3 regions of the Sporolactobacillus sp. PKPK-6 genome follow, and region 2 is predicted to be linked to each of the others. Evidence: riboswitches for the same ligand, from Rfam matches in the RefSeq annotation. Region 2 holds a riboswitch; each other region holds the start of a gene.
The links. A riboswitch is a leader RNA that binds a small molecule or an ion and turns the genes downstream of it on or off. The one in region 2 is predicted to bind cyclic di-GMP.
Positions count from the first base shown of each region.

Region 1: it holds a riboswitch for cyclic di-GMP, as region 2 does, so the genes downstream of both, AC1MBV_RS04435 (EAL domain-containing protein) here and AC1MBV_RS11345 (hypothetical protein) in region 2, are expected to answer to the same signal.
Region 3: it holds a riboswitch for cyclic di-GMP, as region 2 does, so the genes downstream of both, AC1MBV_RS14370 (CAP domain-containing protein) here and AC1MBV_RS11345 (hypothetical protein) in region 2, are expected to answer to the same signal.

Region 1 is NZ_JBWXPA010000001.1:914,578-925,150, reverse strand. Features, by position in the region: gene flgK (flagellar hook-associated protein FlgK) at 1-352, shown strand, start outside; gene flgL (flagellar hook-associated protein FlgL) at 359-1,255, shown strand; gene AC1MBV_RS04450 (DUF6470 family protein) at 1,280-1,873, shown strand; gene fliW (flagellar assembly protein FliW) at 1,877-2,320, shown strand; gene csrA (carbon storage regulator CsrA) at 2,324-2,563, shown strand; cyclic di-GMP riboswitch class I at 2,774-2,856, shown strand; partial or broken gene AC1MBV_RS04435 (EAL domain-containing protein) at 3,054-3,647, shown strand; gene AC1MBV_RS04430 (PilZ domain-containing protein) at 3,660-4,232, shown strand; gene AC1MBV_RS04425 (LysR family transcriptional regulator) at 4,415-4,690, shown strand; gene AC1MBV_RS04420 (hypothetical protein) at 4,979-5,317, shown strand; gene AC1MBV_RS04415 (aldose epimerase family protein) at 5,378-6,244, opposite strand; gene AC1MBV_RS04410 (dipeptidase) at 6,412-7,782, opposite strand; gene AC1MBV_RS04405 (hypothetical protein) at 7,953-8,732, opposite strand; gene AC1MBV_RS04400 (MFS transporter) at 8,841-10,304, opposite strand; gene AC1MBV_RS04395 (RpnC/YadD family protein) at 10,548-10,573, shown strand, end outside.
Region 2 is NZ_JBWXPA010000002.1:95,277-105,849, reverse strand. Features, by position in the region: gene AC1MBV_RS11365 (MarR family winged helix-turn-helix transcriptional regulator) at 103-561, shown strand; gene tpx (thiol peroxidase) at 684-1,202, shown strand; gene AC1MBV_RS11355 (APC family permease) at 1,751-3,340, shown strand; gene AC1MBV_RS11350 (VanZ family protein) at 3,721-4,623, shown strand; cyclic di-GMP riboswitch class I at 4,747-4,829, shown strand; gene AC1MBV_RS11345 (hypothetical protein) at 4,895-5,224, shown strand; gene AC1MBV_RS11340 (3-oxoacyl-[acyl-carrier-protein] synthase III C-terminal domain-containing protein) at 5,307-6,293, shown strand; gene AC1MBV_RS11335 (flavodoxin) at 6,498-6,959, shown strand; gene AC1MBV_RS11330 (AEC family transporter) at 7,085-7,996, opposite strand; gene AC1MBV_RS11325 (class I SAM-dependent methyltransferase) at 8,371-8,886, shown strand; gene AC1MBV_RS11320 (hypothetical protein) at 8,883-9,077, shown strand; gene AC1MBV_RS11315 (Type 1 glutamine amidotransferase-like domain-containing protein) at 9,061-9,420, shown strand; gene AC1MBV_RS11310 (flavodoxin domain-containing protein) at 9,587-10,066, opposite strand; gene AC1MBV_RS11305 (IS4 family transposase) at 10,253-10,573, opposite strand, start outside.
Region 3 is NZ_JBWXPA010000002.1:726,099-736,671, forward strand. Features, by position in the region: gene AC1MBV_RS14330 (S66 family peptidase) at 1-484, shown strand, start outside; gene AC1MBV_RS14335 (DUF5316 family protein) at 703-993, opposite strand; gene AC1MBV_RS14340 (isochorismatase family protein) at 1,565-2,104, opposite strand; gene AC1MBV_RS14345 (arginase family protein) at 2,250-3,047, shown strand; gene AC1MBV_RS14350 (type 1 glutamine amidotransferase domain-containing protein) at 3,144-3,653, opposite strand; gene AC1MBV_RS14355 (TIGR03943 family putative permease subunit) at 3,783-4,631, opposite strand; gene AC1MBV_RS14360 (permease) at 4,645-5,613, opposite strand; gene AC1MBV_RS14365 (MerR family transcriptional regulator) at 5,776-6,546, shown strand; gene AC1MBV_RS14370 (CAP domain-containing protein) at 6,599-7,441, opposite strand; cyclic di-GMP riboswitch class I at 7,481-7,567, opposite strand; gene AC1MBV_RS14375 (cupin domain-containing protein) at 7,861-8,496, shown strand; gene AC1MBV_RS14380 (DnaJ family domain-containing protein) at 8,502-8,879, opposite strand; gene AC1MBV_RS14385 (FAD-dependent oxidoreductase) at 8,897-10,459, opposite strand.

The sequences.
Region 1 (10,573 bases), on a different contig from region 2:
GGCAAATTCAGGTATGCCAAGCGGCGACAACAGCGGAGCAACTGCGATGGCTGATGTGATCGCATCCAATAAGTTCGCAATTGATCCCAATGGTGAAGAAATGACCCTGAAAAATTATTTGCAAGGTTTGGTTGGTCAAATCGGAGTGAACGCTCAATCAGCGGATCAATTCACGAGCAGTTCGCAAACGATACTTGATGCAGCAACAAATCGACGATCATCCATCAGCGGGGTATCCATTGACGAAGAACTCACAAATTTAATCCAATTTCAACATTCGTATGCTGCAGCTGCAAAAGTCGTAACGACACTGGATACAATGTTGGATACATTAATCAATAAAATGGGGTGATATTGGATGCGGGTAACACAAAGTATGATGTCCAATAGTTTACTGAAAAATATCTCCAGTGGCTACAGCCAACTGGCCGATTATCAGAATCAATTGTCGACCGGGAAAAAAATCACGCGTGCATCCCAAGATCCGGTGGTTGCCACGATGGGTATATCTTACCGTACGGATGTCAGTCATGTAGAGCAATACCAGAAAAATGTTACGAATGCCTATAAGTGGCTGGACAGTTCCGACGACGCACTGCAACAGGTCAATGATGTACTTAACCGTATTCGTGAGTTGACAAATGAAGCGAGTACTGATACTTATACAGCAGATCAGCGTGCGGCTGCAGGTGTGGAAGTGGATCAACTGACCCAGCAGCTGGTTACTTTGGGGAATACACAGGTTGGCGGCCAGTATATTTTCAGCGGCAGTGATTCCGCAAACCCATTACTTACTCAAGCATCCAATGGAACAGTAACGATTAACAATTTGGCACAGAAAAATCCTGATTTCAATGTTGCGGTGAACGACGGTATTCAGATGACGATTAATGTGAGTCCGGACTCGGTTTTCAATGATCAGCTTTTTAAAGATTTAAATCAATTGAAAACGGATTTAACTGAAGGCACAGCGACAGCCAGTCAGATCAGCGCACATTTAACGGAAATTGACACACATTTGGATGAAGTTGCCAGTGCCCAGGCGGATCTGGGGGCGAAAACCAACCGAATTGATATGGTGCAAAATCGTCTTGCTGATCAAAAGACAGTTGCAACGAAAATCATGTCCAATAATGAAGATGCAGATTATGCAGAAACCATTGTGAAATTAAATCAACAGCAAAACGTTTACAATGCATCGCTTTCCGTCGGTGCGAAAATCATCCAAACGTCCCTTGTCGACTTTTTAAATTAATAAATATGCAGGTAGGACGATGACATGGCTAAAATTCTTCCGCATGTAGAAATGAGACAAGTTTTCGGCAGAGTGTCAGTAAGTACACAAAATGCGACGCAAACGATCCGCCAACCAAAGGCAGAACAATCCATACAACAGCCAAAAGCGGACATGACGATTGACCGAGAACCGGCACATGTGCAGATTGATCAGTCAGCCGGATGGCATAATCTTGATCTGAAATCGGCAAGAGTACGTATTGCCGAGGCGGCAGATGCCGGCAAGCAGGCGGTACTTGATGGAATCGCACGCCATTCTCAAGAAGGAGACGAGCTTCTGCATATCGAGCGCAATAGGGGAAGAAATCTGTTTGCGAAGCAGGCTGCCGATAATGTGAATGCAGCAGTCATTGGTACACGTTACAGTACAGGCAACACACCTGCATCCCAAGCGGTCACTTATGATGTGACACCCGCAACTTTGCAGGTGAATTGGCAAATTCATGCACCAATGATTCAAGCGACCATTAGTGCGCCGGAATATAGTTATCAGCCAGGACAGGTTAACATTTCCATGGAGCACTATCCATCACTTGATATTCAGGCGGTCGGCATTTTTATTGATGAGAAAGGATAACGAATGGTTATGATCATCCAAACAAAGTATTTTGGCGAACAGGAAATCAAAGAAACAGATATTATAGCGTTCTCGTCGGGGCTTCCCGGATTTGCACACGACCATCGGTTCATTATTCAGCCATTTGGCGAAACCTTCTCCATCCTTCAGTCGGCAGACGATGCAGAGGTCGCATTCATTGTTACCTCACCTTTTTACTATTTTGAGAATTACAGCATTGATCTGCCCGACCATTTTGTAGAACAGCTCGAGATTCGTTCGCAGGAGGACGTGGCCGTTTGGGTAATCGTCAGCGTACGCAATCCTTTTTCTGATTCCACGGTTAATTTAAATGCACCGGTCATCATTAATGTAAATAAAAAAGTTGGCAAGCAGTATATACCCGAGCAATCCGATTACTCTCTTCGAATGCCACTTACCGCGCAGCTCCAGGAAAAGAGGGTGTAACCGATGCTCATTTTGACCCGAAAGCTTGGCGAGTCGATACGTATCGGTGATGATATTGAAGTGAAAATCGTAGCGGTATCCGGTGATCAAATAAAATTGGGAATCACGGCACCACGCGAAGTTGACGTGAATCGCGGCGAGATCTACGAAGCAATTCGCAAAGAAAATAATTCCGCGGCAACCAGCAAACTCCCCGCGGACATTCTGAACACAATGAAATCAATGAAGAAGAAGGATCATTAAATAGACGCGGGCAACCGTGTTTTTTATTTGGATTTCTTTAATGAGAAAATCGTATGTAAAGTGATAAAATTCAATTTGAAAAACAGCATAATAACGATTACATGTACCTTAATGATTGAAAAATTTTATATAAAGGTGAAAAAAGGTCAAAAGGTCTTGAATCTTTATCCCCGCTGTGCAAAAATGTTCATACATTAAAAAAACTATTTTCAATCGAAATGGCACACCTATTGAAAAATAGGGTCGCAAAGCCACGGGCCTACGGTTCATGCTATGGCAGCCGGGTTACCGAAAGGGAAGCAATGATCGTTCTACTCCCACATTTATTTCGGTGCGCCGTTTTGAAGTCAAAAAGGGGCGAGTGAATCATGTGGCTTTTTTATTATCTCAGGAAAGAAAATTTTTTTCATCATTATCAACCGATTGTCAATCTGCAAACAAAAGAAATTGAAGGGTATGAAGCACTTTTTCGCTCAAAGGTTTTTCTAAACCCGGAACGAGCATACCGACTGGCAATCAGGAAAAAAAGCTCTTTGAATTTGATGCACATTCAATAAGAAAGGCACTGTGTACCTTCGTCAAGGACGGACCTGCTCAAAAAGGCAGAAAACTGTTTATTAATGTTTACCCATCAACGATTCTTCATCCGAATTTTGCTACGTTTATTCTTCGGCTCATTGATCAGTGCTCCATTCCTGCTAGCCAGATTGTGTTGGAAATCGTCGAACATGAGATGATAACAGATTTTATCAAACTTACACAAGCTTTGAAAGCTTTGAGAAAAACGGGAATCTTAATTGCGGTCGACGATTTTGGTAAAGGGATTGACAACATTAATCGAACAATCGAAATTGATGCTGATTATATAAAATTAGATCGCTATTTCTCAATTGGTTTAAGCAAGTCAAATAAGAAACAGGCCTACGTCGAATTTCTTGTTCATTACTGTAATCGGTTCGATGTAAAGCTGATTTTTGAAGGGTTGGAGACCGAAAGCGACATTGATTGTGCGCAAGTGCTTGGCGTTTCGTATGCACAGGGTTTCGCTATTGGTAAGCCGCAGCCTATTTCTCAATCTATATAAGGTGATGTACCTATGTCAGAAAACGCAATTATAGTTCTTGGTGCCGGAATTGAAGGTATTTTCCTGCTCGCTGTTCTCTTTGCATTCATTATGTACTACAACAATATTTTGAAGAGAGATCGCTTGCTCATTACGGATCTTAGGAAAAAGATTTACAAAAAAAGCGAATTTGATCGTGAAAAGGAACCAAAAGAACGCCGCCGTCACTACCGCATTGAACTGAACGGAGAAAAGTGTACGGTACGTGTCCTTGATTTTGGCGAACAGACTCTGCAAGGTTTGAATAATAAATCAATTGACGTGGAAATGCTTGATCTTAGTGTAAGCGGAATGAAAATTAAATGCGGAATTGATTTTCCCATTAAGGAAGAGGTTCATGTATTTCTGTCCTTTGCCAAAGAGGATGGCACGATCATTCATGTTAGAGGCGAAGTGATGAGAAAGGAAACAAAACATGGATGTCCAACAGTAAATTATGGTATTCAGTTTGTGAATCCAAGTGCCAAGGAAGAGACGGAAATTCAATCTTATATGAATCAAAAAGAATTGTCAAAAAAGCTTTTGAACTCTGCAATCAGCCGCTGATTTACGGATGACAAAGGATTGGTAATAATTTGAGAAGCCTCCAATTGATTTTTAGAGGATTCTTTTTATCAAAAAACTAAATTATCCGAAATATCAGTGCAATGATGATGTTTGCGTCAATGAACAACTGCCATGGTCTTTATTCAGACGCTGTGGCGTGAGAGAAAGGAAAGTGATGACCATTGACCATTGATCAAATCGAAACATTCCTCGCAGTTGTCAGACATAATGGATTCCGTCATGCTTCGTGTGCACTCTTTTTAACCCAACCTTCTGTTCGTACACGAATTAAAAACTTCGAAAAGGAATTAAATGTGCCTCTGTTCATTCACACCGACCGCACAATTAGTTTGTATGAGAATGGAAAAATACTTTTACCGTACGCAGAAGGCATTACTCGACTGTGTCATGAAGCGAGAGCCGAGCTTGCAAAAATATGCACGATGCATCCTATATGAAATAAATCTTTGACAGATTGAGCAGTTCACGTTAAAATAAGAAAAATTAATTGATGCACAAATACAATGTGTCGTGCCCCGACATAATGGGGCAAAGCGCCTGCTTATTTTTCAAACAATTGTAAAGTGTAACAAAAAAGCGACTTTTTTAATAAAATGGACAAAACACACTTTTTTCGGAAGGAATGAACAGTCCATCGTCACATTTAAGATCCATTGTTGCATAAGCCATGCAACAGGATGAAAAATGGAAACAAGTGGGCTGTTATAAAAAGGAGGATGCAACACGTGATGAATCATCCGAATGACGCCAAAGTCGATGACTATCTGGACCTGTATCTCTTCGCTGCGAAAATCAAGGATCATGAATGGCAAAAGGAAATAAAAAATAGTTTGGCAGCTTTTGTAAAGGCAACAGCTGACCGTGATCGCCAGAGAGCAAGTGACTTGCGTGTCCAGCTCGGTTATGTCAATCGCAGAATTCTCGGCCTGTATCAACAATTGCGTAAACGCAATGTCGAGCTTACCGAAGGAATAACCAATGAGCTGTACGCGCTAAAGCAGCGCAGACTGGAATTGGAAGCGGAGCTTAGCCAAATTAGAGAGCAGAAGCGCCGCATCAGCTAAATGAGCAACCGATTGAAAAGGCCGCCCCATAATGGAGCGGCCTTTTTTTAATTCTTCACCTTATCGGTCACTAAGTCGGATTGCAATGCTCAGTTCCAATGGTTCGTCAGGTGTTACCATGAGCAAATCGTCTTTCTTTTCATTTAATGTGTTGGTAAGCGCGGTCCATGGTTCGACACACACGAATGGCTGATTGCCTTCAACCCATAAAACGGTGTAGCGATAGCGTGGATCCTGGCTGATCACGATTTTTTTCGTCGCGTTGAAATCAAAGACCAGTTGCGGGTCACCACTGTTCAGCAGTACGACAGACTCTTTTAGTCCCTTCATATTGATCTCACCGTTGAATGGCTTGGTTTCATGATCATTGTAATCCAAATAGCTGACTGCCTTGCTTTTTAGATGAAGCTGTTGATCTGTCATTTTAAAATATGGATGATAGCCCGGGTAGACGGGCATGGATTCACTTGAAAGGTTGTTGATGGTTTGACTGATCGTCAATTCACCGTCCGACAGTGTGTATGTGAGCACAGCCTCGAAATCGAATGGATAGGAGTTACGCGTATCTTCTGAACTATGGAAAGCGATCTTCAGCGCTGAGTGGTTGGAATCAGCGGATTGATCTGCGACTTTCCAAGCTCTGGTGCGTGCCAGTCCGTGGTTGTCCATGGAATAAGCAACGCCTTCCCATTCATAGGATTTATTGGTTAATTGCCCGGCGATCGGGAAGAGAACCGGAATACCACCGCGCACATTTTTGCTCGTGTCAAAAAGCGTGGCTTCGTTCATGAACAGGACGTCTTCGCCATTCGTATGGAAAGCGGTCACCATACCGCCGCGTTCCGGACAGATATCTATGTAAGAAATCCCGTCTGTTAGTCGAAAGAAATGCAAGCCTTGTTGATCAAATTCTTTAACCTGATACATGTCAATCCCTCGATTTATTGTTTTATGAACGACTGGAAAACTCTGCCGCCCTACATAACTACTCTATCAAAATTTTAATACGCTTACATCAATTTTGTGAAAAAAATAACAAAAAATTAAAAAGCCGCTGGGCCAACAAACTCAGCAGCTTTGTTCCTATAATTTTTTTATTCTTTAGCCAATTCCTGCAAGAGAAGGCAGTATGCTTTTTGAATACGTGTGAAACTGCTTAAACGGTAGAATTCATTCGGTGCATGTGGACGTTCATCATCCTGCGAACCGCCAAGCGACAACGTTTCTGCTCCGAGTACTTCTTTGAACAGGCTGGTCACCGGAACCGATCCGCCTGCCCATTGGCGCTTGACCGGGTGACCCGTCATTTCTTCCAATACGTGTTCGAGTTTTTTTAGCGCAGGATCATTGCCAGGAACGCGGTATGGAGGCGTACCGTGCTCGTCTTCAACTGTAACTTCTACCGAACGGAAGGTGTGCGCTTTGATATGCTGCTCAAACAACGCTTGAATTTTTTTCGGATCCTGATCCGGCACGAGCCGCGCGGTGATCTTGGCGTGTGCTTCACATGGAATGACTGTCTTGCCGCCGGCACCCTGGTAACCGCCCCATATACCGTTGACTTCTAACGTAGGACGTGCAACTCCACGTTCCATTGGCGTGAATTCCGGTTCGCCATAGAATTCTTTGAAGCCGACACTTTCACGCATTGCATCCGGAAAAGCATCGAAATTGGCGATCTGCTTCTTCTCATCATCCGTAAGCGGACGCACTTGATCATAAAATCCATCGATCAAAATGCGTCCATCCTCATCACGCATCGAATCAAGAATCCGAACCAATTCATGGATCGCGTTTGGAGCAATACCGCCGCCGAATCCCGAATGCATGTCCATGGCAGCAGTCTTCACGTTGATTTGTGCCGAAAATACACCGCGTACGCCTGTTCCGACGGTTGGCTGTTCCTCAGTGCCGACACCGCTGTCGGCACTGACCACAAGATCACAGGCAAGCAGATCTTTGTGTGCATCAAGGAAACCACTGAACGAACGGCTGCCGATTTCTTCTTCGCCTTCAAATAAAAATTTAATGTTAATCGGAAGCACGCCATCTGTTTGCAGCAGAGCTTCGCAAGCGACAATCGGCAAAAGCAGATTTCCCTTCATATCAGTAGCAGCACGGGCAAATACCTTGCCATCATCAATAATTGGTTCAAACGGATCGGAATCCCATAATTCCAGCGGCTCCGCCGGCTGAACATCGAAATGTCCGTAAACCAGTACCGTCGGCTTTCCTTCAGCATGCAGCCAGTCACCATAAACCACCGGATGTCCGCCGGTTTCCAATGTTTGTACATGCTCAATCCCTGCCTTTTTCAAACGCTCGCCAACCCATTTGGCAGCCGCGCGCACATCCTTCGCATAGGCAGGATCTGCCGAAATACTCGGAATACGAAGCAAGTCAAACAATTCCTCGATAAAACGGTCTTGATTTTCATCCAAATACACATTCCATTTGCTAGACATGATGATCCAACTCCTGCTGTCAAAATTGAGCGATTCTTGCTCGTATTATTATCGTGAGAACTGTTTAAAAGTAAATCTATTATTAGTTTAGTTTATTCTGACAACAGTGTAAATCCCAGAGATATAGGAGTGTGAAAAAACAGGTGACCAAAGTCACCTGTACTGAGGCATTATTTTCGATGATCCTGTGAATGCTCTGCACTGCCGATTTGTTTCAGCTCAATTAAATCCTGCTCGAACAGATCAGGATTGTCGGTCAAACCTGCCGCAAGTTCCTTCTGCAAACGACGCGCCATCGGTTTCATTGTGGCATAGGTGATTCCGCCGGCTAGTGCGCCTCCTAAGACCGGAACGATTTTCGATACACCGCGAGCGAATGTTCCTTTTGTTATCTTCGCACCGAAGAAGGTAGCAACTTTGCGAATCAGCGGATAATAAATTGTTTGTTCCAGTGCTTTCTGTGGGATGCGTTCGAGTGCGCGAGCAGAAAGCTTGGACGACAGCACACGCAGCAATGCACCCGTACCGCTGACTCCGAGCATCGCACCAAGATAGAGAATCAATGTTTCACGTCCTTTTTTTGTCGCGATCTCTTGATTGCTCCATAATTCTTCTCGTCCGTAGAGATAGCCGAGCTCCTGCGCGAGACGCAATGCCATCGCATAGAACTGCGTCGTATCGGCGGGAATCGTTGCCGCGATAGCCAAACCGCCTGGAATGCCCGCGGCAAACGACATCGCTGAGCTTCGCAACGTCGCATTTTGAATCAGCTGTGCTGCTTGTTTCTCAAGTTCAGCTTGTCCAAAATAGCTTGCAGGTCCGATCTCAATCAGCCGTTCCGTATCCTCTTTTGGGAACGACCGTCTGAAGAATTCTTCACGATTAATCTTCAATCCCGGCATCTTCAAAATTACGTCTAGAATGGTATGCGTAAGCTTCGTTGTCTGCATCGTTTGCTCCTTGTGTATGGCCTGCGTTCAATGAGTATCTTCCTATACTACTGTTTCCCATAGGAGCAGGTTTCATTTGCAAGGTTTGGCTTTAACGGACAGACTGCGTTAGGATACAGCCTTGCTGTGCATCTGATGTCGTGCGTTTAGGAGCCGAATGCCTGTAATCATGGCACAGAACACGCATATTCCGGCAGATGCCAGAAAAACGATGTGCATGCCATGTAAAAAGATGGACGGATGACCCGGGATCATTCCGGTGACATGATAACCGGCAGCTTGCGACATGCTGGCAAACAGAAGCGTTGTCGCAAAAGTGATTCCACTGATCATGCCCAAATTTCGGATTAGTGCGTTGACACTCCCCGCGCTTCCAAGCTGATTTTTCGGAACCGTCGACATGACAAGCGAATTATTCGGCGACATAAAGAATCCGCTGCCGGCACCGAGCAGAGCAATCAACACACCCGCATAGATGATTGAGCTTTCCCCATTCAGAAAACCGAGACCAATTTGTGCCGCTACGAGGACAAGCAATCCGATAAACGTTAGGATTTCCGAACCGATTTTGTCAGACAGTGCGCCGCTGAACGGGGCAATGACAGCCATCATGATGGGGAACAGCATCAGCAGCAGTCCGGAATGGCCTGCTGACAGATGCAGAATATCCTGGGTATAGAATGGCGCAATAATGTTGAAACAAAAGTTGGAGAGAAAGACCAAATAGCCGCAGAAAATGCTGACTGAAAACATAAGATTTTTAAACAACCGCAGCTGAAGCATCGGCTGATCAATCTGCCACTCCATAATGATAAACACGACCAGAAGCACAGCAGAGAGAAAAAGCGATCCCAGAATACGTCCGTCGCTGAACCCTAAATGCTGTCCAAGCAGCAATCCGCTGAACAGGGCTATGATGAATAAGCCGAAGATTGACGTACCCACCCAGTCCAAGCGGCCTCTTGATGCAAACAAATCTTTAGGCAGAACACGCCAGCCCAGAATCATTACCACCAGCCCAATCGGTACGTTAATCCAGAATATATAATTCCAGCTCAACGTGGAGACAACCAGCCCGCCGATCCCCGGACCAGTGATCGAGCCCAAGGACACGAACGTGCCGATTAAACCAAGCGCCCGCCCGCGTTCGGATCTCGGGAAAATATCCGTTGCGATGCCAAAATTATTAGCCATCGTCATCGAAGCGCCTATGGCCTGAACCACGCGGCCGACAAGTAGAAAATTCAGGTTTAGACCGAATCCGCACAGCAGCGACCCAAGAACAAAAAGAGCGGTGCCGATCTTAAAAATGCGAAGTTTGCCCAGCATGTCGCCAAGCCGCCCGAAAAGCAGGATAAAAACACAGATCGTCATTAAATAAATCGTGACAATCCACTGACTGCTGGCGATCGGCAAATGCAAATCACGTGAAATCTGCGGCAGTGCCACATTGACAATACTCGCATCAAGCGTCGACATAAATGTGAACATATTAATACTGATCAGGATCATCCAACGTCTCTTCTGGACGGTTGGGTCATCCTGATAAGTTAAGGGTTTTGAGGTATTCATAAATCTGCAGCCTCCAGTTACTCGTGCTCTGTACAAAGAATAGCATAATTATTGAAACGGGGTGGAAGCAAAAGATCCGATTCCGCATATGTCAGAAATTAACCTTTTACCATGGATTTTTTTCTAGACATTTTGTTTGGAATTCGGTTATACTTTTACTGTGAAAGATCATACGTTCGCCTTTAACTCCCTGCTTTCCCAATTCCTCACAACAATAAATCATACCTCGTAAGGAGGCCTCTCATGCCTACTGACCACGATCGGCGTTT
Region 2 (10,573 bases):
GGTGGATGCTTATTTGTGTTTAATAATGAAAGGAAAATCAAAAAAATTGAAGTTACTATTAATATTGTGTACAATTTAATTGTGAAAAATTAATAAGGCGGGATGTCATTGGAACCAGTGTTTTCTCTTCAAGATCATTTATGCTTTTCCATATATGCTTGCTCACGTGCAATCTCACGCATGTACCAGCCACTTTTAAAGAAGTTAGGAATTACTTATCCTCAATATCTTGTTTTACTCGTACTATGGGAAAACAGTGAACGTTCTGTGAAACAATTGGGTGAGAAACTGGAACTCGATTCCGGGACTTTAACACCGCTGCTCAAACGAATGGAAGGGAAAGGACTTATTCTACGGGAGCGTACTCAAGAAGATGAGCGAGTGGTGAACATCCATTTGACGAACCAGGGTACCGCACTCCAAAAAGAGGCTGTGTGCATTCCTTTAGCACTGGCACAATCAAGTGGAATGACGATGGAAGAGATACAAAAACTAAACGAGAAGATCAAAATATTGACCAACCACGTTGCTAATTTTAGTGAAAACAGACCAAGTGAATAATTTTTTTAACATAAAAATTTCGCGAAATTATATTTCGCAAAATTTAAGGAGGTGCTGCCTGCTAAAAATTAAGTACAAAAGGATTGAAAGCAACAAAAAAACATACATTGGAGGTTTTTTACATGAGTGAAGAACGTACCGGAGTTGCAACAGTTGGCGGAAACCCTATTACATTAATCGGACCTGAGTTGAAGGCAGGAGATAAAGCACCGGAGTTTACTGTTAATAAAGATCTTATGGAAGAAGCAAGCCTCTCAGATTATGGAGATAAGATCAAACTCATATCTGTTGTACCTTCATTAGATACAAAGGTTTGTGATGCGCAGACGCGACGTTTTAATGAAGCTGCCGCAGAATTAGGCGATCAAGTTGCTGTACTTACAATTTCTGTAGACTTGCCATTCGCGCAGAGTCGTTTCTGTACGGTAGCAGGGATTGAAAATCTGGATACACTCTCGGATTATAAGCTCCATTCTTTTGGAAAAAGCTACGGTGTCCTGATCAAGGAATTGCAGCTTGATATGCGTTCGATTTTCATCCTCGATAAAAACAATACGATTCGTTATGTACAGTATTTAAAAGAGATGACTGAGCATCCGGATTACGACGCTGCTCTTAGCGCTGTAAAAACACTTCTGTAAAATTTCTTAAAGAACTGCATAGAATCATGTCAATGTGGAAAATACATGAAAAAGATAAGTGATAACAAATCGCGTGCTGATAAAGCACGTTTTTTTCTGCAAATAAACGTACTTAATTTATGTAACATTTTGAGTAATTGTTCATAATCCGTTATAATGTTTTTTATAACTCAAAAAGTGCGTGTGACTTCTCAAGTGATCTTAGCAAACAAATGAACTATTTTTATCAGTGGTCAGTCGATTTGCGCTACTATGGTAACGGACAAAAGTTTTTTGTGAAAAAAGGAACAAAAAACCCACGATCGGGCTTCAGATATCTCATTTGATCCTGAGAAACAAATTGTGTGTTTTAAGATAAACAGAACATGGAATTTGTCTTTTTTCGAAAACCGATTTCGTTCAAAACGGTAGTATTTGCTTATCAACAAGAAAGCAGAGTCAGCAATTAAATGAGGACCATTTCATTTCTAGTAAAGTTTAGGAAAGCGATGAGAGTCACACACATAGTGCTATTCAGATAGAGAAAAAACAGAAGGTGTGTGTACATTATGAAAAACAGCATGCGTCGCGAAATGCGTACATTTGCGCTCACGATGACAGGACTGGGATCAATTATTGGTTCCGGATGGCTCTTTGGCTCATGGAAAGCGGCTAGTGTTGCAGGACCTGCAGCTATTTATTCCTGGATCATAGGCATGGTACTAATTCTATTTATCGGGCTCACTTTTGCGGAACTTGGATCGATGTTTCCGGCTGCCGGCGGAATGGTTCGTTATGGACAATTTTCTCACGGATCACTGGTCGGCTTTATCACCGGATGGGCAAACTGGATTGCTATAGTTTCCGTTATCCCTGTTGAAGCGGTCGCTTCAACACAATACTTAAGTTCGTGGAACTTTGAATGGGCACATCACTTATATGACGGAGCGGAGCTGACCGGATCCGGCCTTTTAGTTGCTGCATTGCTTGTTTTTGTCTACTTTCTATTAAACTATTTCACCATTCAATTATTTGCGAAGGTCAATTCAGTAATTACCGTTTTTAAATTCATTATCCCATCGGCAGCGATTATTGGTGTTGTACTTGCCGGTTTTCACACACATAATTTTGTTAATACTCAATATGGCGGATTTATGCCAAACGGCTGGTCAGGTGTTTTGACTGCTGTCGCAACCTCTGGTATCGTATTCGCATTTAACGGATTTCAGAGTCCGATCAACTTAGCCGGCGAAGCGAAAAATCCGGGACGAGCGATTCCGATTGCGGTGATCAGCTCCATACTGATTGCCGGGGTGATTTATGTGGCGCTTCAAGTCGCGTTTATCGGTGGAGTGACTCCTGGGATGCTCACCCATGGGTGGGCACATCTTAATCTCAGCTCGCCATTTGCCGATTTAGCGATGGCTCTTGGCCTTAATTGGCTTGTTCTTCTGTTGTTTGCAGATGCGTTCATTTCGCCATCTGGAACAGGAATCACTTATACGGCAACAACAGCTCGGATGATTTACGGCATGGAACGTAATGGGTTTTTTCCACATATTTTCGGCAAGGTGAATAGTGCGTTCGGCGTGCCTCGCGCAGCAATGTGGCTCAACCTTGGCGTTTCCTACCTCTTTTTATTCTTGTTTCGCGGTTGGGGTTCGCTTGCCAGTGTCATCTCAGTCGCCACATTGATTTCTTACGTTACCGGACCGATTTGCGTCATGGTATTTCGAAAATTCGGTCGAGATATGAGCAGTCCGCTTCGAATCAAGGGTATGCATATTATTGCTCCAATTGCTTTTATTGCGGCTTCAATGATTTATTATTGGGCAACTTGGCCGTTGACAGGAAAAGTTACTTTTATTATTTTGATCGGATTGCCTATTTATTTTTATTATCAAGCGAAGTACCACTTTGAAGGCTTCATGAAGGATCTTAAAGCGGGAATATGGCTGTTGGTTTACCTTGGATTTATGGTTTTAATTTCTTGGCTTGGCAGCAGCAAATTTGGCGGAATTGACCTTATACCGTTTGGCTGTGATTTCCTTGTCATTTCCTTGTTTAGTTATCTTTTCTATATTTGGGGAATTAAAAGCGGCTGGCAGACTGAACAATTGAAAAAACGTGAGGATGCTATGCGTAAGCAGAACGTTTAGATTATAAAATCAATTTGCTATGAATAAAGGAAAAGGCATCACTTCGATTAGAGAAGATGATGCCTTTTTAAGTTCAACGACCTGTCTTTAATCCTTAACAGAAAAATCTTAAGAAATAAATAAGAATTTTTTCAACAGAAAGCTCCTTTTTGAATGCTTTAATAGTGTTCAGAAAGGAGTTATTCCATGTGCAGTGGATTTCATCACACTAATTGATTCCATACGCATAAAATGGACATCTATGTACATTTTTTCAAAAAACAGGGAATAACTCTATTATTACTGACAAGAACGAAATCTGAGTTGATAGTGAAAGTGCAAACTTATTATGTAATCAAGGAGCATATTCAGCACATGGATGAAAAGGAAGGGAAAGCAAAATGATTCATAGATTGAAAGTCAATGATTGGGCTAAAGCAAGAAAATGGATGGATTTGCATCTCTTCTTTAAATTCATGTTATGGTTGCTGTTTCTTATATACTTGTATTTTCTGCTAAAAGTTAATCTATTTGAGCATGGTCTGGATTGGAGAAACTCTCGTTCTATTAATTGGGTTCCGATGAATCGGATCAATACTCTGTTTTACTTATCAGATCATCGTGATCCCGGTTATCAAACCGCTTTGCTGCGTACATTCCAGTCGTTTGCATTCTTTATACCTATGGGCTTTCTTGTGCCGACACTAAGAAAAAAGTCGATGGAATTTGAGCAATTTATCTTCATTTCCTTTGCTATCTCATTTACAATTGAATTGGTCAAATATGCATCAATGACCGGACGCAGTGATGTGGATGATCTGATTCTACATGTCTTGGGAAGTATACTTGGTTTCTCGCTTTGGCATCTTTTATGTGAATGGTTTTCCATGCATCACATAAATCGGAACACGCGTATTTTTTTAATGACTCTTTTAATTAGCCTTTGCCTGTTTTTATTTAATAATGATGGAATGACGCTTGCCGGATCAGCAAATATCAACAGAGACATGATCGGTGTCACTCTTGGTATTCCTGAATACACTGGATCATTTCTTCGTGGGAATACGCATGATTTAATTATGAAAACAGATCCTGATCAGGGGAGTATGCAGGTAACCATTTCGATTGATAAATCGACAAAATTGTATTTGGAGAAGGAGACAGACCATAGTAATTTATCTAAAATCACTTTAAAGAAAATATCGTTGAACCGAATGCGGCAATTCAATGAACATGAGAAGATTCGTGTTTGGGGAAAACAACTTCCTACCACATTTATTGCAGACATTGTTATTGTTCGTTAAAGTTGCAATGTATTTACGAAATATAATGTGAAAAAAGAACCAATACTTAGTACTCTTAACTAATATCGTAAAAAATTATACGATACAATAGTATTAAAAATTGATAATTATTACCAATTGAATAACTGACAAAAGCAAACTAACCGAAAGATTAGGACGCAAAGCCACGGGTCTAATGCGAAAGCAAAGACAGCCGGGTTACCATTGGACATAGAAGCTGTGATCAACATGTCACGGCTTTTTTTGTTAATAAATAGTGGGGGTTTATATGATGGGGAAATACAGTGTAGTGACAACAGGTAACGACATCAGTGTCATGTGTGAAGGCGTTTTTACAATGGAGGATGCATCTGGGTATATTGAAGAATTCAAAAAAGCCGCTGCCCAAGTAAATCCACCAACATGTAATCTAATGCTGGATGGTTCCAAACTAAGAGTATCATCGCAAGAAATGGTTGGTATGCTCACTAATATTATTGCAATGTACAAGGACATGGGTTTCCAGAACATAACCATGGACTTGGGAAAGAGCGCAGTTGTTAAGATGCAAATTAAACGGTTAGCCAAAGAAGCAGGGCTTACCCAATTCAAATTGCTTTGATAGAAAGATAGATGTTTAGGTGCTGCAATAAAAATCTTATCTCGATCAATGAATCATCTTTGGCTCATGGAGGAGTGCACTTGTGATCAATGTGAACTTATTAGGGATTGAAATGTATCACGGAGAAAGAGTTGTTTCCAATGATACATACATCAACCATTTTAAGCAAAAAGGAAAAGACTATACTCATTTTTTCAGAGATATTATTGGAATGGATAAGCGGTATTTGATTGACTCAGAAAAAGAGAACAGTCTGACCATGGCGATAACCGCAGCTAACAAAGTATTGAATAAAACTGGAATCAGTGGTGCTGATCTTGATCTGATCGTTCTTGCCAGCTTTTTTCCGGAAAATACTGTGCCGCCAAGCTCCATTCATCTTCACCAGGCTATCGGTGGTAAACCTGAATGCGTCTGTCTTGATCTTAATGGAAATTGCGCCGGAATGATTTTATCATTTGAGAATGCAGCAAAATATATGGCACTCTCACCAAACGTTAATCGTGCCTTAATTGTTGGATCAGATTACATTAATTCAGTCGTTAATCCGGATAATGAACTTTGTTATGGGCATTTTGGCGATGCTGCATGTGCCATAATATTAGAGAAGACAAAAGAAGATCGAGGATTTCTTGGCGCAAGATGCCGGATTAATTCGAGTGAACATAATAATATTCTGTTTCCCAGTGGCGGAGCATCTAGAATTCGTGAAGCATCAAAGAATGAAAGACTGCTTGAATGGAAGCCCTTTGAAAATGTCTCGCTTGATTCAGCTGCAAGGAACATGCGCGAACTGCTTATGGAAAACCAACTCTCACCAAATGATGTGAGTATGTTCTGTTTCTCTCAGTATGCATATGCCAATATTGTTGATCTTCGAAAATTACTCGGCATTGATGAATCACGCTCACTCTTTATTGGCAATGAATATGGCTATACGGGAGCGAGCAGTCCGTTTATTGCTTTTTACGAAGCACTGAGCCAAGGAAGTGTGAAGAGAGGTGACTATGTCATGTTCTGGACGATTGGTGCCGGATCACAAAACATAGCCGTTCTTATACGTTATTGAATAATCCTTTATAGATGCACGAACAAGTCTGAGCTAAATGATATTAGTGGCTCGGATTTTTTTGTCGTTATAGAAATCTTGAAGTACCTTTACCTAGAATAATCATTCTGGGTATTTAACATGAGGAACAAAAATGGTATCATTTTAATGAAAATGAAATTCATTATCAATTAAAATCAAGGCTTGAAAGAAGGTTCGTATATAATGGCAGATATTCTAATTGTCTATGCCAGTGAGACAGGTAACACTGAAGAAATGGCGCAAAAAATAGCTGAGGGTGTTAAGCGTGTGGGGATTGATCCGGCCGTTAAAGACGTTTTAAACTTATCAGCGTCAGAATTGAATGATTACAATGGGATTATGTTTGGCAGCTTCACTGATGGAATGGGCGATCTTCCATACTCAGTTGAAGATTTTCTTGACACAATTAGCGAGAATGATCTTAAAGGAAAAGCTGCCGCTTGTTTCGGCTCCGGTGACAGCAGCTATGGGCTCTTTGCTGCTGCTGTAGATACCATTCAAGAAGCACTTGAACACTGTGGAGCGGAAATTATTGAGGACAACTTCAAAGTTGAGCTTTCGATGACTAAAGAAGAGCAGGGCAAGGCAATACAATTAGGTGAATCTTTTGCGAGAAAGATTCTCGCAAAAAGAGAAAAAGATTGAATATAAAAAAGTAAGCGAAAGGCAGATCAAATGGTCTGCTTTTTTTCTGCATCGTAAACTATTGTAAATAACGTCCTTTTCTAATTTATACTCCGTTTAACAATAACTTTCTTGCAAATTGCCAGTTAACCAATGTAAATTAAAAAAGGGAGATAGATGAAGCTGAGAATTGTTGTGATGGTAACGATTAGTGAAGCAAGCTCTGAGTCCCCATCAAATTTCTCGATCAGCATGACACTGTTTACTGCAGCAGGCATGCTGATTTCTACAAAGAGGACAGAAGCGAGCATGCCATGAATTCCGAGTGAAAACAAAACTAATTTAGCAATGATCGGGACGATAAGCAGACGGAGAAAGACGCCGATCCATACCTCGCGGCGCCAAACGCCTGAAAATTTTGTGCTGCCCAGCTTTACGCCTAAAATTAGCAGTACCAGAACCGGATATGCCGTACCGAGCATTTGAACAGCGGTTGCGGTTCCGATGGGTAAATGCAAATGAGTGACTGCCAACAGTGCACCAACAAGACAGGCATAGATGAGCGGCGATTTAAGAATATGGAGTATTGATTGTTTGCCGCTCATCGCAGCTCGTGATGCAATATACATACCGAGAATATTAACAAGAATAATTTGCCCGATAACATATACTGCTCCGAGAGAAAATCCAGTTTGACCGAATGCCAGCAGCAACACGGGAAGTCCGTAATTATTCGCATTACTGAAGACGACAGTTAAGGTAAGTGCTCTGGCACTTGGTTCTGGGAAGCGGAATAGCTTAGCAGTTAGCATCGCAACCAACCATAAAACAGCTGTCATGATGACCGAGAACAAAAAAATGTGAATGACATTGGTGCCCTTTAAATGTGATTCGGACAATGCATTTAAAATAAGTGCGGGTGCGAGTATGTATAAACTAATATCGGCGAGCAGTTTGGTGTCAACGCTGTTTCGCTTCTTCTGAAGAATGGCTCCGCATACACAAATAATTAAAATTGGAACACTGATAGATGTGAGAAGATTTATATAAGCGGTCATTAAGATACCTCCGAATCAGCAAGAACGATATGATCATGGTTCATGAACTTTCGCCGATTTTTTTCCTAAACAAGGTGTGAAACGTGAAACTATTTTCTCTATCATAGCACGAGATACGCTAGAAATGACTTATTTTGTGCGATTAGCAGATTTCAACGAGAACAGCGGTTAAAATTATAATAATGTAAGATGTGAAGCAAGTTTAAAGATAGCGGGTGATGATCATTTTTCATGAACATAAAAATATGATTTGGGGAACATTTTGCAGCAAATGCGGCGCTGAATGCAGCGTTTTGCAAAGTGCCCATCATCCATGGGATCAAACGACGTTTGGAAGAATAATTAGATGTTCAAAATGCGGCAGTGAAAATCATGTGAATCAGCAAGCTGCAGCCTATTTCTATAATCAACGTATCTATAGTTATTTCAATGAATTGTCGGGCGTAATTCTTGATTTGGGTTGTGGGGGAGGATTTATTAGCAGCTATTTGTTGAACCAGCAGAAGATCAATCTAGTTTTTGGTCTGGACCAAGATAAAAATTGTGCATTAGAATTAACCAAACTTTTAAGCAACCACAAGTTCACCTTTATCCATGCGGATATCTGTAAGCTTCATGATTTATTTGCGAAACAGAGTATTGACTATTTAGTGAGTCGGGATGTTTTTATGTTTATTGAGGATACTGACCGCTATTTTGATGATATCAGTTTGCTCGTTAAATCCGGAATACGACAGATGGGGTGGTACATGAAAAACAACCCAAGAATGAGAAACAGTCTTGAACCTGATCAGATTTTAGGGGAGTACCGAAAAAGAGGGTGGCATGCAAATCTGAAGGATCTTGAATGGTATAAAAGCGGCTATATGATTCAGGCGGATCGACAATGAGCGATCAGAAAACTTATGACTCAGAGAGGACGACAGATATGGGAGAGTTACTTCTTTCAGGTGGAGGAGATGCAGGACAAACAGCAATAATAAATACCTTTTTTGCTTCCATTATTGAAAAAGATAAGCCGATGCTCTACATTCCAGTTGCTGGAGATCCAAGGTTTCGATCCTATGGAATCATGCCTTGAGTATGTAAAAGCTGTATTTAGCCCTCTTGGAATCAGAGAGGTGACCATGTGGACAAATATAGATAGCAAAAACCTAACAGATTTGAGCATTTTTTCAGCGATTTATATGAGCGGCGGATCGGCAGAAAAACTGCTTTACCATTTCAACAACGGATTCGGCGAATTGCTGCAGCGTTATTTTCATCATGGCGGTATTATCTACGGTCAAAGCGCAGGGGCTATTGTCCTTGGTAAAACAATTGACACCTTCCAGCAACTAAATGATGATCTAAATGGATTAAATCTCATCTCCGGATTCTCAATGGCATGCCATTTTCAGGAAGATAATGGAAAAAATTTCTAAATATGTTCAGTACAATCAACAACCTGTTATTGCTTTGCCAGAAGGAACAGCTCTGTATCAAAAAGATGATCTTCTCTTCCATATAATAGGATTAAATCCGGCCTTTTTCTTTTTAAGCGATTCGCAGAAACCTTTAAGAATTATGCCGTAATTTTTATCGTGTATATCAAGCGTGCAGTGATTGGCAAAATGAGCGTATTCGATTCTCATAAAACTCAGCGTTACTGTTGCTGTCACCTTTGACCTTGCGCATGATTAACTTATCAATTAGTTTCATTTTTTCAAAATTAATAACGTAACCGAGAATTGCCTTCACTGCTGCTTTACGGTTTAATGAATCGGGAAATGCTTGTTGCAGTTCAATTTGGCGTTTTCTTTCTTCAGGATGAGCGGCGCAAATATAAAGGCCAATTGTCTTCCCTTCAAGCTCATGAATATGTTCTTTCATATACTTAGTAAGTTGCTTTTGAATTCTGCCCATATAAATGGATCCGCCGAGAATTACCGTGTCGTAAAGCTCAAGGCTTGGTGCAGGTTCAATCATTATATTGACTAAATCAACAACTCCGTCTAGTTCCTTGGATAACTTTTGTGCAACCACTTCTGCTGTTCCGTATTTCGTTGCGTACAGGATGAGTGTTTTCATAAAATCCGCTCCTTAGTGAATTATCCTGAATCACTAGCGTTGCATAAATATTGACGAATTATTCAGAATTTGTATTTTTTCTACCAAAGCCAAAAAAGTTAATGTCCACCTAAAAGGTGACTCGATCCATTTTACAATTTTATCCAGTTAATCAGTGTCCAAGTGTCAACAGCCTTTAAGGTGCCTTTAGGTTACTCGTTTCCTTTTATTCATTTGAAAACGAATACGGCGGAACCATTGCTCACAGGATTTCCAAAGCACAGCTTTGAACCATCGGTTCAGTTGAAGTACTGAACTCGTCGTTTTAAGTTTCTGCTGAATCAAAACGAATAGACTGTAATGAATCAACGCCAAAAGTAGTTGATTCTGGACAGCCTTCTCACTTTGTCCGTAAAATGTTTGGATCCGAACATGTTGCTTCAGCCATTTGAAAAAAAGTTCGATGGCCCATCGATGACGATAGACATCACTGATTTCTGTCGCCGACAAGTCAAAACGATTGGTGAT
Region 3 (10,573 bases), 630 kb from region 2:
TCGCATTAAAAACCTTGCCGGCGGATTTGCCGAAACGCAGCGCACAATCTTTGAGCACACCTTTATGGGTGATGCATCTGCTCCAACCTTTAACATGCGATGGCTGCGCGGCAATCAGATGTCGGGCATTGTTATTGGCGGCAACATTCGTTGTTTTCTAAAGCTTGCAGGTACGAACTTTCTTCCTGATCCTGCCGGCAAAATCATTTTTCTGGAAGCGCTCGGAGGCGGCTCTGCACGTATGGCTTCACTTCTTGCTCAGCTCGATCAATTATCATTCTTTAACGAGTGCTCGGGTGTATTACTTGGCACATTTTCTGCCATGCAGGCAAAATCATCTGAGCCTTCAATTGAACAGCTCGTGCTTGAAATCACTGAACGCTGTCACTTGCCGTTAGCAAAGACCGAGCAGCTCGGTCATGGTGAAGATGCCCACTCCCTGCCGATCGGTCTGCCCATGAGGTTTGTTGAAACCAGACAGTGAGATGAAGGAATTTCTAAGGTCACTTGATATACATGAAAGATATTCTTGATTAAGAAAAGACTATGTGGCAAAAAGATAAAAAAGGCGAGGGATTAGCAAACATTGAATGTGGCAAAACCAAAACAGTACTTCTCCGTATCGATGCGGATCAACTGATCAATTCTATGAAGGAAGATATCGCAGTGCGACACACGGTGTCAATTTATTAAATCAGACTTTTAAGGAAAAATAAAAAATAATAAAATGCACACTGCAAACTGTGGTATGCCGAATGAAAAGAGCAGCCAGCCTCTCTTTAACCGATGTTTCGAATCCTCTTTATTTTCACTTGCAACATCTGCCTGGGTGCGATCCCCGCTAATGATCGCACCCACAAACATTCCGGATAGAATGAGGCAAACAACCGCAATACTAAATGCTATTGTTAAAATTGCACTGTGATAAGGTGTAAAAATGCCTAGAAGCAGTAATAAAAAGGCGACAGCGATTCCCGACCACAAAGTTTTCATTATGATTCGCCTCCTAATGAACTAAGTATAGCAAGAATGGGCGAAAAAAAAGCATTAATTTTCTGAACAAAAAAAATAACAATTTCTTCATAATTCGACAATTTTACCTTGTACTATAAGAAAGTATATAAATTTTAAGGAAAATAGTATAAGTGCAACTAAGTCTTCGCCTTCGTCAGAGGCTTGGCGAAGCCAAGTTTTCTAATAAATGAACCTGTAATCCTATCGTTCAAAAGAGCTAAAATGGATTGCTGCCTATAAACTTAATTTTCATTATTACTGCATTAAATCATTACAAAAAACAGTCACATGTCCGATCAGCATCCCAAGTGGATGACGATCAGATTTAGTGACTGCCAAGAAAAACAAAAAAGAGCCGCTTGTTCCTAAACTCAGGCACAAAGCGTTTTCTTACTCAGGTCTATATGACCTGTATCTGTCATAATAAATCAAATTGATAAAAAATGGAAGAACATCTATCTAATTGCCAACTTTTTGTCAATTATAATTTTTCCACAACAGGTTTACCGAACGAAATTTTATTGAAGGCACTGTTAGTGAATAATTGCCTTTAACTGTGCTCTGCATCCATCTCAGCGAAAAACTCCTGAAGTTCATTCACAGTGACCTCACCAGAGTTGTACAGAACCGTACAGATGAAATCGGGAATATCGAGATCATTCATTTCATAAGTTTTCCCTGTATTAACGCTGGCACACGCATCCTCAATCACACGCACCTTGAACCCATGTTCAAAAGCTGCAGCAGAATTAAAGAAAATACAATATTCCGCATTAAATCCGCACAGCACCACTTCATCAACACCTGCTTTTTGCAATTTTTCCTTTAAATCTGTGTGATAAAAAGCACTAGGCAGACTTTTTTCAATGATTTCTGCAGCATAAGGAGCAAGTTTGCGGCAAATGGCACTGCCGGGCGATCCATCTTGTATTAGACTGTGCGTATTTTCAACTTTATGACGAATGAAGAAAATCGGTTCATGACTATGTTTAAATCTATGTACCAAATAGTCAATACGGTCAATAACCTTCTCGAAGTCTCCTGAATCAACGAATCCTTGCTGAACATCAATAACCAGCAACGCACGCATTTTCTTGCCCCCGTCTTTTCTTATACCATTTCGTGCGGAACCTTGCCTTTCTCAGTTTCATTTTTTCATAGATTGCATTAAAATAGAAAATGGAAACGTTTTATTTATTGTGATCTTAATTGATTCGAGAAAGAAGTGTTTGCGCATGACTTTGTTGCATCATGATATCACATTCTGCAATTTTGACAACTCATATAAATCACAACCGCAGCTGCTTGCGGCATCGCCGCATCATTGGATTGATTTCACTCAGCTTCGCGGTACGCATCTCTATTGCTCGCCCGAAGCATTTACTCACATCCGCGACAAATTAAGCACTGTTCCTGATCATGGTTTGACCTTCTGGGGCAGCGGAAACTATCACTATGCAACACTCGCATTATTAAAGAATATCCGTCGTCCCTTCTCACTGGTTCTGTTTGATCATCACACGGATCTGCAGGAAGGACGAATCGGCTCACTGCTCTCATGCGGCTCATGGGTGCGCCATGCACTTTCCCAGCTTGCAAATCTCCAAAAAGTCGTCATCATTGGTCCCGATTCGAACGAAGCATTGATGGGACATATAACCGAACGATCTCGGATTGTCATCTTCCCGGAAGAACGATTTCCCACACCGGAACAGTTATTGAACGCTCTTACGACAGATCATATTTATGTCAGTATCGACAAGGATATTCTGTCCGAAAACGATGCGAAAACAAATTGGAATCAAGGAACCGTTTCCATAGACAGCCTCATACCCCTACTTGGTGTATTAATAGAAGAAAAATGTGTGGAAGGATTGGATGTATGCGGTGAGTGGCCGATTCGGCCCCATCAACAATTTGATCATCAAACACGAACCTGGATCAACAAAAATGAGTACAGTAATCTAAGTATCGCCCGTGCATTTATGCGTCAAGTTCAAAATCGCGGAAAACAATCGAAGCATGTCATTTAATTGATTAACAGTCGCTATCTTTCATAAAAATTAGTAATGAAAAAACCGCTGCTCTTCAGAAAAATCGAAGAAGCAGCGGTTTTTAATTCACCCGTATTATGCGAGAACCTTCAAGCTTTCGCGATTAAATGCGGGAATGTCATCAGGAGTCCTGCTCGTCACAAGATTGTGGCAAACGACGACTTCCTCATCTTTGTACTTTGCACCGGCATTCTTCAAATCAACCGCAATTGATTTGTAACCGGTAATGTTGCGGTCTTTAATGGCTTCAGCTGTAATCAGCAGCTGCGGACCGTGACAGATTGCGAAAACACCTTTATCTTCGTTCATAAATGCCTTTGTGAATGCAACAAAGCGATCATCGTCGCGCAGATTATCCGGTGAATAGCCCCCGGCGATTAATAAAGCATCAAAATCGCTTGGTTTTACTTCATCGATCGAAGCATCAGCCGTCACTTTCGCACCATGCTTGCCGGTAATTACCTCACCTTTAGATTTTCCAATAACAGTGACTGTGTGACCTGCTTCCTCATACGCTTTTGCCGGTCCCGTGAATTCAACATCCTCAAAATCATTTGCAAGTACTGCAGCAATTTTCTTTGCCATGTAAATCCTCCTCACTATCATTTGGAATGAACCTGTCCAAAATATGGAGCGAACAAACAGGCAATTCCAAGTTCACAGCTTTTATTATAGGTAATTTTAGGCAGTGTATTCAAGAAATCTGCTTAGCCATTAATACTTCCGATAGGCATAAGGCGATTTCGGCTTTTCAACTTGCTTCCATTTGGTCACCTTAATTACAGGAATGGTCTGTTTAAACGGTTGATAATAGGTTTCGGTCAACGTTCCCTCAGCGCGCATCCATGTGTCGTCCTTGTAATCAACATTATGCGGGAATTGAACCATCAAGCCGAAAACCCCTGCATCAGCAATACAATGAATAATGCCGAAGCGAAAAAGAAATAATTGATTCTTTTCCAATGAATCACCATGGTAGACGAATCCCATTATGGAAATCTTCTTATTTGAAAAATCACCAGGATAATTGTAAACCGCTTCAAGCGCACGAAGAAAATTATCGTCATTGAGATACAAATAGTTCGGTTTGCTGTATTTTACCATATCTGACTTCAGCATTTTTTTGTACGTGCTGCTCTCATAATATTGGCTTGTGTCCGGTTTCAGAATTTGGTGATTTGCATACTGATCCTTGTCATTGTCGATTTCTGCGAAATGAAATCCCTTTGCGCGGACAATCGTTGAATCCAATGTTGCGATCGGCAAAAACAAGCCGGTAATGAGTGGAAAGATAACTAAGGCATAGGTTAAACCTTTTTTCCACCATGTATTATTCTCATGACTGTGATCGTGTCCAAACAGCTTTTCTTCCACTTTGGCATGCACCTTGCCGCCTTCGACGTTCCATTTCACTATTTGATAGACAGCCATAAAGCCGATAATAAAAATCATTGAAAAAGACAAATAGCCATAACGCATATTAATGTATTTGCTGATGTCTCCGGTAAGATGCAGATGCAAAAACAGGTAGGCAAATCCAAAAAGAATGATAAAACGAATCATGACCGGCCCCTCCTTAAATGAGCAACGCGCCTGCAAACACGCAGACAAAAATCAGCGTGATTAGCACAGCGACGAATTTCTTTTTAAATGTCGAGAGCATCATAATCAAGTTCTTAATATCAACCATTGCACCGAACACAAGAAATGCAGTCAATGGTCCCGGAGGAAAGGTGCTTCGGAATGATGAGGCAACAAAGGCATCAGCCTCAGAACAAAGCGACATAATAAAGGCAAGTATCATCATGACGAGAATAGCTGTAAAGGGTGTATTGGCAAATGAGAGCAAAATACTTTGTTTGATATAGGTCTGCATCGCTGCGGCTATAAATGCACCAAATACTAGATATTTACCAACGGAAAAAAATTCGTCAATAGCATGATCCATTGTACCTTTGAATTTTTCTATAAACGAAATTCGTTCTGAAGCTGCGGCTTCATCATGGTGAAGATGGTACTTTTCTATTTTTTTATCCACATAGTCTCTCAATTGATTTTCGGGAAATAAATAGGAAACTAGAATTCCGACGGCGATGGATACCGCAATCGCCAGACCAGCTCGGTAGAATACCATCTGCCAGCTGCTTCCGAAAGCGATATACGTCGCAAACAGCACCACTGGATTAATAATCGGACCGGCAAGCATGAATGCGATTGCTGCATGCAGCGGAACCTTCTTCTTCACTAGTCGCTCGGTGATTGGGACAATCCCACACTCACAAGCAGGAAAAAGAGAACCCATGCATGTTCCGAAAACGACCGATCCTATTCTGTTCTTCGGTACAATGCGCGCAAGCAAAGAATCGGTAACAAACATCTGAATGATTGCAGAAATAAACACCCCGATAATGATGAAGGGGACTGCTTCAATAATAATACTGATAAAGATTGTGTTTAATTGGAGAAATGAATGACTGAACACTAAGATCACTCCGTTCAAGGGAACTGATTGAAGAATGTCACCAATACCTTCCTTTATACGCATCAATAAAAACACTCCCAAGTCTACCACTGCATGCTGATGATGACAAAACTATGTTTTATTTTGTAAGATTTAATTCAAAATGAATATCAGATTAATTTCTAACAAAAGTCTTGAGGTTGACGCTGCGTCAAGGTGTAAAGTAAAGGTGTCAGGAGGGGTTCCATGAACTATACAATCAAACAGCTCAGTGATTTAGCCGGCGTAAGCGGACGCACACTGCGATTCTATGACAAGATCAATTTGCTGAAACCGGAGTCCATTAACACTTCCGGATATCGGATTTACGGACCAAAACAAGTGGATCGTCTGCAGCAGATTCTCTTTTTTCGTGAATTAAAATTTAGCCTCAAAGAAATATCTGACATTTTATCTGCGGACGATTTTAATCGAGTGGACGCCCTGACTGAACAGCGTAAGAAATTAATTGCGGAGAAAAAGCGCCTTGATCAACTGATCGCGACGATTGAAAAAACGCTCGCTTCGCAAAAAGGAGAGACCGTTATGAGTGATCAAGAAAAATTTGTAGGCTTTAAAAAGAAGATGCTCGATCAGAATGAACAGAAATACGGTAAAGAGATTCGTGAAAAATACGGAGAAGAAACAGTGAAGAAGTCCAATCAACAATTCGCCAATATAAGCAAGGAAGATTATGAAAAAACGGTAATGATCCAAAATGAGATGTTTGAAAATCTAAGAGAAGCACTCAGTTTGAATGATCCGGAGAGCAGTTGTGCTCAGAAAGCAGCGGATCTTCACCGGCAATGGCTCAGCTTCTTTTGGCCAAAGGGAACCTATTCAAAAAAAGCCCATGCAGGACTTGCCCAAATGTACGTCGATGATCCGCGTTTTACAAAGTATTACGAAAACAATGTCGCAAAAGGAGCTGCGGAAATGCTCCGTGATGCCATACAGATCTACACTGCGAAACCGTAACCGAAACGAAAAGAGCCCTGACAATGTCAGAGCTTTTTTCTATTCATGAACTTTAATCAGAGAAATCTTGTGTAAAGAAAGCCCAACCGTCTGAGCTGCCGTTCTTTTGTCCATAGACAACTCCGACACCAATATATTTATATTGAGGCTTTAGGATATTTGCACGATGATCCGGAGAATTCATCCAATCATTCATCGTCGCTTGAGCACTCCAAATCTGATCCCATCCGAAATAGTTTACATCACCTTTAGCATAGGCCACGTTCTGTCCTGCTATTGTATTCCGTGAGAAATTCATCATGCCGTGGCTCATTGCACTTTTGCTAAACTGCTGATGACTCCATTGACGGGCAAAGCTTTGAAGTTCCGGCTTTACTTGAAGTGCCTGCAGTCCATTTTGTGCGCGAACATTATTTACAAGCGAGACAATCTGTTGTTCCACTGATGCATTATATTGACCGGGAGCAGTTGTCTGAGCCTTTGGCGCAGCAGCTTTAACTGGTGCTTTTGCTGCTGTCTTTACCGGCGCTTTTTTTACAGCAGCCTTATGTACCGTTGCTGTCTTCTTAACTGCTTTCTTTACTGCTTTTTTAACCGTCTTTTTCTTCTTAACTGACTTCTTTGCTTTCTTTACGGTCTTCTTTATCGATTTTTTCTTTACGCTCTTTTTAATACTTTTCTTAACTGCAGGCTTTTTCGCCTTTTTCTTTGCATGCTTCTTGACCGTTTTTGCTTCAACACCGCTTGTAATCGACTCGTTCTGTTGAACAACTGGTTGGGATTGTTTCGTTGAGCCGGCAGTTGACTTCGACTGATCCGCGTTTGATATGGAGGCGGTTGTCAGGGATAGAATAATAATCAATAAACCTACTAAAGTATGCTTAAAAAAACGCATAATAAAAAAATCTCCTCTCATTTACGTTTGATAATCAAATACGGCGGCCCAGCCATCCTAGCGAATATTCGCCTTAGATCTGTGACTTTGCGTCACTACTTTTCAGTAGCTTTGCCCTTTAGAAAAAAGATTTCTTTCTAAAGTATTAGGTTAATTTAACTATACAACAATCTATTTTTTATTACAATATTAGATTTGCTTCTTTAATAGAATACTTGACAAAAGTTCTTGTTTTTTTGATGGACGCTGAGATGAACGCAAACATTCACACTCTGACCAATAAAATCGTCAATCTATCACCAATCTTAAAAAGCTACTAAACTGAAGATATTTAAAAAGTGCTTGCAAGCAGATCATTATTATCAAAATATTCGGGGTGTTATACTAATTGGTAAATCCTATCGAAGGAGGAATTCATCATGCAGAAATGGGTTCAAATAGCCGGTATTGCTCCGCTCCTGATTCTTTCCGCCTGCGGAAGCAATTCAGCCTCAAACACTCATTCAGCAGACAAAGCGAAGACATCAGTTTCTGAGCAGCACGAACCACAAGGACAAAACAACTTCGTCAAAGTGAAAACTTACACATTTAAAGATGACGGAACCATTCCCAACAATCCGTATTTTCAGGTCTTGGTTTATCCCGGTGCATTTAAAGGAAGGACCGGGCAGATTGTGAACACTTTCAAGAAAAACAATTGGGGCAATAACTGGGTCGACGGTGTCTTTCCTTTTCATCACTTTCACAGCACATCTCATGAAGTACTCGGTGTTATTTCAGGACATGCAACACTGATGATTGGCGGAGAGAAGGGCAAAAAACTCAAAGTGTCGGCTGGTGATGTACTTGTTCTTCCCGCAGGAACTGGGCATAAAAGGCTCTCTGCAAGCAGCGATTTTTCCATTGCCGGCGGATACCCGAACGGACAGGATTATGATACACAAACTAAAGAAACTCCGACATTCAAGAAAAATATTAGCAAGGTTGGAAAACCAAAACAGGATCCTGTTTATGGGAATCGTGGACCGCTTCTGACAATCTGGAAGAAAAAATAAGTATTTCAGAAGAAATGAAGCCGATTGAAAATGCGCGTACGATAGCTCTGAAAAGCTGATGAATGGGCGATCGAACGTTTTTCCATCAATTGGTTGAATTTTAATTGTTTATAGCGCAGCTGCTTATTCAGGCGGTCGCGCTCCTTATCATCTTCACAGCACTGGAGCAAGTCATTCAGTGTGACCATATCTTTTTTAATTTGCAATTCTTCAGGAAGCATGCCGGCATTTTTCAACACCTTGTAACCGGCACGCAGATCTTTCGGCACCGCCGACAGATCTTCAAGCACAAGCGGCTTTCCTTTACCCGGAAGATGGTCGAACGCACCTGCTTTTAAGCCTTCCTGAATTTTCTCTTCAGCCATGATTTCGATAATGCCCATCGTTAACACTCCCGTTCTTAGGTATTCTGTGTTTTGCTTTGATGATCAGACTCCGAAAAAAGCAATGCTAATGATTCTTTCGCCGGACCGTCGAGCACTTCTCCATTGGCTTTGAAGCGCGAGCCGTGGCAAGGGCAATCCCATGTCCGCTCGTCTTGATTCCAGTTTACTTCGCAGCCCATGTGGGAGCAAGTCGCATCAACTACAGTTAAGTCCCCGTGCTTGTCGCGGTACGCGCCGACCTTTCGTCCATGAAGCGATGCGATCATGCCACAATCTCGTTGCAAGTGATCGTCAAGCGGTGCAGGTTTGCTGACCTTCCCTTTAATCAGCTGCCCGGCGGTTTTCATATTTTCAACGAGGAAGCTTGCGAGCATTGGCGCCGCTTCAAACCGAGCGGGGCTGAACAGCTCTGCATATGAGTTCGCGCGTTCCAGGACCAAGTCAGTCATGAGCTGAGCAGCTAACGTGCCTGTGGTCATTCCCCATTTATGAAAACCTGCGGCAACCAAAATGCGCGGATTATTATTTGCAAGTCTTCCTATATAAGGGACTTGATCCAATGTCGTGAAATCTTGGGCAGACCAATGTGCTGCCGCCGTCTCCAATCCAAAATGCGTGGAGGCAAAGTCTGCTAATCGCTGGTAATGGTCAGCCATTGATTCGCCGCGCCCTGTTTTATGATTTTCACCGCCGATTAAAAGATAGTTCTTGTGGTTAAGACGCAATCCGCGAATGGAACGCTTCGGCGCGCCAGCACTAATATACATTCCATCAGGAGGATCACCGGCTGTCTCGCAAGCAATCAAGTAGGAGCGTTCCGGGAACATACGAGAAAAATAAAAACGGTTGTCGTAGAAAGGAAAATGAGAGCAGATCAGCACATGCCGGCAGTGTATCCCGAACCCTTGCTTGGTCATTACAAACGGCTCAGATTTCTGATTTTGTATATCCGTTGCCCATGTTTCTTCAAAAATGGGTACATTCAATTTCACAAGATCTGCAAGCAGTTCATGCAGATACATCAGCGGATGAAACTGCGCCTGTCCAGGCATGATGATTGCGTTTTTGATTTCTAAGGGGAGATCAATTGAATGCGCCATTGATCCCAAAATTCCAAGCCGATCGTAAGCTTCCTTTTCTTTCTCAATTTGTTTTTCTTCCTGTTCTGTCGTCGCGTAAACTACTGCCGGTTGGATTTCATAATCGCATTGAATACTGCGGTCGCTCACATGCTTGCCAATCCAATGAAGTGCCTCTTTATTTGCTTGGTAATAGAGCGCCGCTTTTTCTTCGCCAATGGTACTGATGAGATGATCATAAATTAATCCATGTTGCGCTGTGATCTTCGCGGTCGTATTGCCGCTTGTACCTCCGGCAATACGATCAGCATCAATTAACATAACCGAAACACCGCTTTTTGCAAGCATGTAGGCTGCTGTAATTCCGGTAATACCGGCACCGACAACCAGTGTGTCGGTTGTTTTATTTTCTTTCAATGGACTGAATACCGGCAGATGAACCGTGTCCCGCCACAAGGATGAGGTGTCGTCTGAAAAATTCGTGTTCTGCTGCTCCATGCGGATCATCCACCTTTCTTTTTCCGTTCAGAATCATCAAAAGACAGTGTCTCCTAAGCGCAAGAAAATATGCGTATCAGTCACAAATACACATCATGTTTGATATAGCTCCAT